Regions from separate parts of the Marinobacter sp. PE14 genome, predicted to be linked through region 2. Evidence: riboswitches for the same ligand, from Rfam matches in the RefSeq annotation. Region 2 holds a riboswitch; the other holds the start of a gene.

Region 1 (3,410 bases), on a different contig from region 2:
ACGCATTGGCAACTCGATCTTCGTACAGGCAGCTCGAGCCTGAATCGATGTACTGAACATAGGAAACAAACTGGGTGACGTAATCGGTCATCCGGTTATGCGTCATGTTCGAAAGATCTGCGTACCCTTCGTGCAGGCTCACACCAGCCGTACGGCCGGGGGTTCCGTCGCGCAGATAGGAAAGGTCGCCCAGTTCGAGGTCATCGCGGATTTCCTTCCATTCCGGCGGAACCACCTGGCCGCCTTCGCGGCCCTCGGGGCCATAACCCGCGATGCGTCCTTCCTTGAGGAGTGCGTGATAGAGCGCAAGATTTTCCCGGGGTGAGTCTATGGTCTTCTCAACCAGTTCTCCATCAACTTCCGTGATCATTACCAGTCTCCCGGCGGGGTCGGTTTTGATCGCAGTTGAGGCGTTGATGTTGTCGATCGCCTCGGCCAGTGCCCTGGCAAAAACCTTTGGATTCTGGGTAACGGTCCTGATCATGTTCAGGCGCCCGATTTCCAGCTCAATGGTATAGGCTTCATAGCCTTCTACTACCGTACAGGCAAAGTCCAGCTCGGAGTCATCGAACTCTTCAACGACCATCGGTACGGTGTCGTGTTCAGTGCCATCGGGCCAGGTTACGGTTTCGGATGCGATCGGTTGGACGCAGCCATTGCCGTCCAATACCGGCACACCGTATTCGTCACGTACCACCATCCAGAGATCGCCGTACAGGTTTTTCGGATCTGTCGGAACGTCGTTGAGTCCCAGTGCGGAGTTTACAAATACGACGGAATCAATCGTTAAAGGTACTTCTTTACCAGTTGCCGCGCCCAGGAAAGAGGCCGCACTGTCGAGTACTTTTTCAGAAATTTCCGGTTCCTCCGTCGAGGGGGTTGTACCTGGACTGGTGCTTGAACTTGAATTTGAGCTTGATCCATTGAGATCGCACCCACTCATGAAGGCCATTGAGGCCACTAGTGCTGGTGTTACCAGGTTCTTTAATTGTTTTTTAGGAAACATAAACAAACTCCTGAAAGCATGCGCCGGAGACGGCAACGGAAAATCCGGACAGAACGTGATCGCCGGATAACAGCCTGGTGGAGCGCCCATGTCGCTGCGGCTACCTCAGACGATCTGGTTCTGTACATATAAGCGTAGTATATGTCTGGTGCTGGATTGTCTGACATTGATCAACTTTTCGTCACATTTCCGAGAAAGCAGCAGTAGTTTCATGCCCCCCGGTTATTTGCTATGTTTGCTAATGCTGATTGGCGATTATTACCAATCAGACATGTCTGCGGGAGAGACTGAATCCCCTGCGATCAGCGCCGAAGGAGCAACTGCCCCGGAAACTCTCAGGCAAAAGGACCGCTGACATGAATACTTTCCGAAGAGTTGTCGACAATCGCGTCAGTCGGCACACCGAAGGAGCAAGCGGCCGGTTTCGCTGAAACGGCCCGTGAATCTCTCAGGTCCCGTGACGGAAGGGGTGCTTTCTGCCATTTCGAGCAGAGAGGAAACCCTGGGCGCTCACGGAGTTTGGAATGAAGCGAATCGCAGTAATTGGCGGTGGTATCACCGGTATTACCACGGCCTATACTCTCGCCAAGCGCGGGCTAGATGTTACGGTTTACGAAAAGCACCGCTATGCGGCGATGGAAACGTCGTTTGCCAATGGTGGACAGCTCTCCGCCTCTAACGCCGAAGTCTGGAACAACTGGCAGACTGTTGTGAAAGGCATCAAGTGGATGTCCCGCCGGGACGCGCCACTGTTGGTCAACCCGAAGCCTTCCTGGCACAAGCTGAGCTGGTTTGCCGAGTTCATGGCCGCCATTCCCCAGTACGAGAAAAACACCACGGAAACCGCGCGTTTGGCCATTGCTGCCCGCGATCACCTGTTTGCCTGGGCGCAGGAAGAGGGCATCGATTTCGATTTGAAGAAGCAGGGCATCCTGCACATCTACCGGGACAAAGCCGGGTTTGACCACGCTGAAAAGGTATCGCGCCTGCTGGCCGCTGGCGGCCTTGAACGCCGTTCGGTGACTCCGGAAGAAATGAAGGCCATCGAACCGACGCTGGCAGGCAACTATTACGGCGGCTTTTTCACCGAGAGCGATTCCACTGGTGATATTCACAAGTTCACTAACGGCCTGGCCGATGCCATTCAGAGGCTTGGTGTTAAAACCTGCTACGGCCAAACGGTTACTGAACTGAGCGCAGACGAGCGCAATGCCTGGGTCACCGCGCACGATGGCGAAGAACAAACCCGCGATACCTTTGATGGCGTGGTGATTTGTGCGGGTGTTGGCAGTCGCGGGTTGGCTAAAAAGCTGGGTGACCGGGTGAATATCTACCCGGTGAAGGGCTACTCCATTACCGTGGAGCTGGACGACGAGGCCTCACAGAAAGCCGCTCCAACGGTCAGCCTGCTGGATGATGCCACCAAGATCGTAACCAGTCGCCTTGGCGATGGCCGTTTCCGGGTTGCCGGTACCGCCGAGTTCAGCGGCTACAACCGCGATATCAAGGATGACCGGATTCGCCCGCTAACCCGTTGGGTTGAGCAGTGCTTCCCCGGTGTCTGCACTCGCAAGGTCGTTCCTTGGGCAGGATTGCGCCCGATGCTTCCGAACATGATGCCAAGGGTTGGGCCCGGTCGCCTGCCGACCGTATTCTACAACACCGGTCACGGTCACTTGGGCTGGACGCTTTCTGCGATTACCGCTGAGTTGGTCGCGGAGAGTGTTACCGGGGATAGCCGGTAATCTCCCGGATTTTCCGGTACAGGGGTTGCAGCTGGGGGTACATCTTCAGATAAACCTCGGAATACAGCCGTTGGTAAAGAGCCCGGGTTTCATCGTTGGGATGAAAGACGTCGCCAACCCGGGTCATCTTCGCCACGGCTGTGTCGAAATCCGGATGCAGCCCTAGCCCTACAGCCGCATCGATGGCGGCGCCTAGCCCGGAGGTCTCATAGGTGTGAGGCCTCTCGGCCGGTAATCCGAACACATCCGCGGTTAGCTGCATGGCGGCATCACTCTGGGAGCCGCCGCCCGCTACTCGCAATTTCCTGATCTTCACGCCGCTTCGCTTTTCGATTTTTTCCTTTCCTTCCCGGAGCGCGTAGGCAAGACCCTCCAGAATCGCACGATAAATATGGGAACGGGTGTGAACGTCTCCGAACCCGATGATCGAACCCTTGGCTTCCGGCCCCGGTTGGCGTACGCCGGGTGACCAGTAGGGCTGCAGCATCAGGCCCATTGATCCGGGTGGCACCGCCTGAACCAGTTCATCGAACAGCGCTTCCGGCTCGATACCTCGTTCCTCGGCAAGTTTCTGTTCCCTTAGCCCGAACTCCCGCTTGAACCAGCTCACCATCCAGAAACCCCGGTAGATCATCACCTCCGTCGAGTAGTGACCGGGT
Region 2 (3,410 bases):
AACCCGTTCTACTTTGTTGCCGTGGGCCAACAGTGGCAGTATGTGGCGACGGAAAAACCATCGACGCTTGCATAACCACCACCCTCTGTCTAACGCCCTCAATAACTTATTGGGCGGTGTCGCCGGCATATAAAACATCAGCTCCGGTGGCTCTGGAGGTAGTTCCAATTGACTCGCTTTCTCCCAAGCCTGGAGGGCTTTTTCGATTGGGTTTATTTCGTTCATCGCATGCCTCCGCTTTCATTTTGCTGTTTGGCAAAATTACCCATGCAACTAGTAAGCAATCGTGCCAAGTGATCATTCAGTGCGAGGGTCGCGACCTCTTTTGTTAGCTTGCTACTTCCAGTTGGATCAATCAAACAAAAAGTTTTAGACTGACCGTTCATTTTTATTGAAAGGTGAGCCAATGGAAAGGCAGTCGAGCAGGAACTTGAATCGCGCCGCATTGCCGCTTCTCGACAGCGAGGTGTTGCGAACCTTTGTAACCATCGCTGAATGCGGCAGTTTTACCCGGGCTGCCGAAAAACTATTCCGCACGCCCTCGGCATTGAGCATGCAAATCAAACGCCTGGAGGCCATGCTTGAACAAGCGCTGTTTGTTCGCGAGGCGCGATCCGTGCGACTCAATGCGGAGGGTGAAATGCTCTTGGGCTACAGTCGACGCCTCCTCAAGCTCAACGCCGAAGCCGTTTCAAAATTTTTGGCCCCCACCCTGGAAGGACGCGTAGGCGTGGGAATCACTGACGCGGTAGCAGAACATATCCTACCCAATGTTTTGGCTCAGTTTGCCAGGTCATACCCTGCTGTTCAGGTCGACGTTGCGGTAGGCCATAGCATGGATTTAATCCCAAAACTTGATAAGGGAGAGCTTGATCTCGCCCTCGTGATGGGCGGAGAACCCGGTTCCGCAACACGAGGTGAGGCGATTCTCACCGAACCTCTGGTATGGGTGGGTCGCGAGGATGGCGATGCAGTCCTACGGTCACCACTACCAGTCACTCTGGCGAAACATGGGTGTACATGGCGAAAGATCGCTCTGGATGCTCTGAATAATGCTGGAATCGACTATCGAATCGCCTACGCCTGCGATCACTGCGCAAGCCAGGAGGCAGCCATGATGGCGGACCTCGCCATTACAGCGTTTCCGAAGCGATTGATTCGACCACCTTTCACACGTCTTACTCATGAATCACTGCCACCATTGGCAGATTATCAAGTGATGCTGGTAAAGCGTCCGGGCCGGGACAACGCCAGCGACGTTCTGGCCGAGCACATTACACAAGGGTTTCGCGAGAGATAATTACAAGCCCGCCCATACCTAATTACTCCATTTTTTGCACACAAGAAGCCGAGGTCCCATCACTCCCAGCGGGCCTGGGAATAGCTGAACACTGGCAGCGACAAACGCCAGCGAATGGCGGCCATACGGAGCAGGAGACCCAAGCTGAATGCGGCAAGTAGGGTCACGCTCTCATTCACTCCCTGACGAAGCAGGGTCAGGTACAGAAAAGCGACCACCAGTGAAACACTGGCGTATAGTTCATGACGCAATACCTGTGGGGTCCGGTTGCACATGATGTCGCGGATGATACCGCCAAAAATGCCGGTGGTGATGCCGGCCATCACAACAACGACCGTGTCATAGCCCAGCTCAAGGGCAACATTGCAACCAATAACCGTGAAGGCCGCGAGGCCTAAGGCATCCAGCACCAGAAACAGCTGATGAAGGTGGCGCATAAAGCGGGCGATCACGATCGTTACCAGTCCGCCCGTGATGGTCATGTAGATATAGCGTGGGTGCTGGGTCCAGGTAACAGGAAAATTACCCAGGAGAATGTCCCGGACAGTTCCGCCACCCAAGGCAGTGAAAAACGCAATAACGGCGACACCAAAGAGATCCATATTTCTCCGCCCGGCGGCGAGTGCGCCCGACATGGCCTCGGCGGTAATGGCAATCATATATATAGAGATGAGCACAGAGGACTCCTGAGTTTCTGCGGCCTCTCCCCCTGTCCCTGATACCTGAGAGTTTACAGAGCCCGGCTCTGCTTGCCCCTTCGGTGGACTGCGTTGGCAGTCGCTCTCCAGACGGCTTTGAACGGTGCCTCGCAGTACCTTTGCCTGAGCGTTTATGGGAGTTTGCGCCTTCGGCGGGGCCAGGGGCCCTCTCTCCTGCGAGAACACATGAGTATAAAAACTTAAGAAGCTGGCGCGCAGGTGTTAAATCACCCCAAACGCCAACATCGCATCAGCCACACGGCAGAACCCTGTTGTGTTTGCGCCAAACACATAGTCTCCTGGCCGGCCGTATTCTTCCGCGGTTTCAAAACAGGAGCGGTGAATTTCGGTCATGATGTCCTTCAGGCGCTGCTCGCTGTAATCAAAACTCCAGGAATCCCGGGAGGCGTTCTGTTGCATTTCCAGAGCACTGGTTGCGACGCCACCGGCATTGGCGGCTTTTGCAGGACCAAACAGGATGCCAGCCTCGCGGAATAACTTCACTGCATCGGGCATGCACGGCATATTGGCACCCTCGGCGACGGCCAGGACGCCATTACGAATCAACGCTTTCGCGTCTGAGTTTGTCAGTTCGTTCTGTGTTGCGCATGGAAGGGCCACTTTGCAGGGCACCTCCCAAATAGATGCTCCGGAAACAAAATCACTGCCATTCTGACGACGAGCCGCATAATCACTGATTCGACCACGTTCGGTTTCCTTGATCTGCCGAACCAGCGCAACGTCGATGCCGGCCGGGTCATAAACGTAACCACTCGAATCGGAACAGGCGACCACCTTGCCTCCGAACTGCTGGACCTTTTCCATCGCGTAGATTGCAACGTTTCCGGAACCGGAGACCACCACGTCTTTGTCCTCAAGGTCTACACCCTGAGCCGCCAGCATCTCACGGACAAAATACACCGTCCCGTACCCCGTCGCTTCCTTGCGGACGCGGGCGCCGCCCCATCCAAGCCCCTTCCCGGTCAGCACTCCGGATTCATACCGATTGGTAAGGCGTTTGTATTGGCCGAACAGGAAACCAAGCTCCCTGGCTCCAACGCCGATATCGCCTGCTGGCACGTCGGTATACTCACCAATGTGCCGATAAAGTTCGGTCATAAAGGATTGGCAAAACCGCATGATCTCGTTGTCAGATCGCCCTTTGGGGTCAAAGTCCGAACCACCTTTGCCTCCGCCAATCGGCATGCCGGTCAGGGAATTCTTGAATATCTGCTCGAAACCGAGAAACTTCACCACGCCCAGATTCACGGAAGGGTGAAATCGCAAGCCCCCTTTGTAGGGTCCAAGAGCCGAGTTAAATTCAACCCTGAATCCACGGTTGATCTGCACTGCCCCGGAGTCATCCACCCACGGCACCCGGAAAATGATTTGCCGCTCGGGTTCACAAATGC

What was found. Region 2 has a riboswitch for glycine ahead of ACWJ62_RS06170 (trimeric intracellular cation channel family protein). Riboswitches for the same ligand answer to the same signal wherever they lie in the genome.
Region 1: another riboswitch for glycine. It lies ahead of ACWJ62_RS15335 (D-amino acid dehydrogenase); the one in region 2 lies ahead of ACWJ62_RS06170 (trimeric intracellular cation channel family protein).

The regions. Positions count from the first base shown of each region.
Region 1 covers NZ_JBQXNY010000004.1:388,740-392,149, forward strand. Annotated here, with positions in the region: gene ACWJ62_RS15330 (hypothetical protein) at 1-700, opposite strand, end outside; glycine riboswitch at 1,275-1,367, shown strand; gene ACWJ62_RS15335 (D-amino acid dehydrogenase) at 1,531-2,751, shown strand; gene ACWJ62_RS15340 (FGGY-family carbohydrate kinase) at 2,732-3,410, opposite strand, start outside.
Region 2 covers NZ_JBQXNY010000002.1:58,338-61,747, forward strand. Annotated here, with positions in the region: gene ACWJ62_RS06160 (hypothetical protein) at 1-225, opposite strand, end outside; gene ACWJ62_RS06165 (LysR family transcriptional regulator) at 407-1,300, shown strand; gene ACWJ62_RS06170 (trimeric intracellular cation channel family protein) at 1,360-1,977, opposite strand; glycine riboswitch at 2,000-2,098, opposite strand; glycine riboswitch at 2,100-2,185, opposite strand; gene gdhA (NADP-specific glutamate dehydrogenase) at 2,221-3,410, opposite strand, start outside.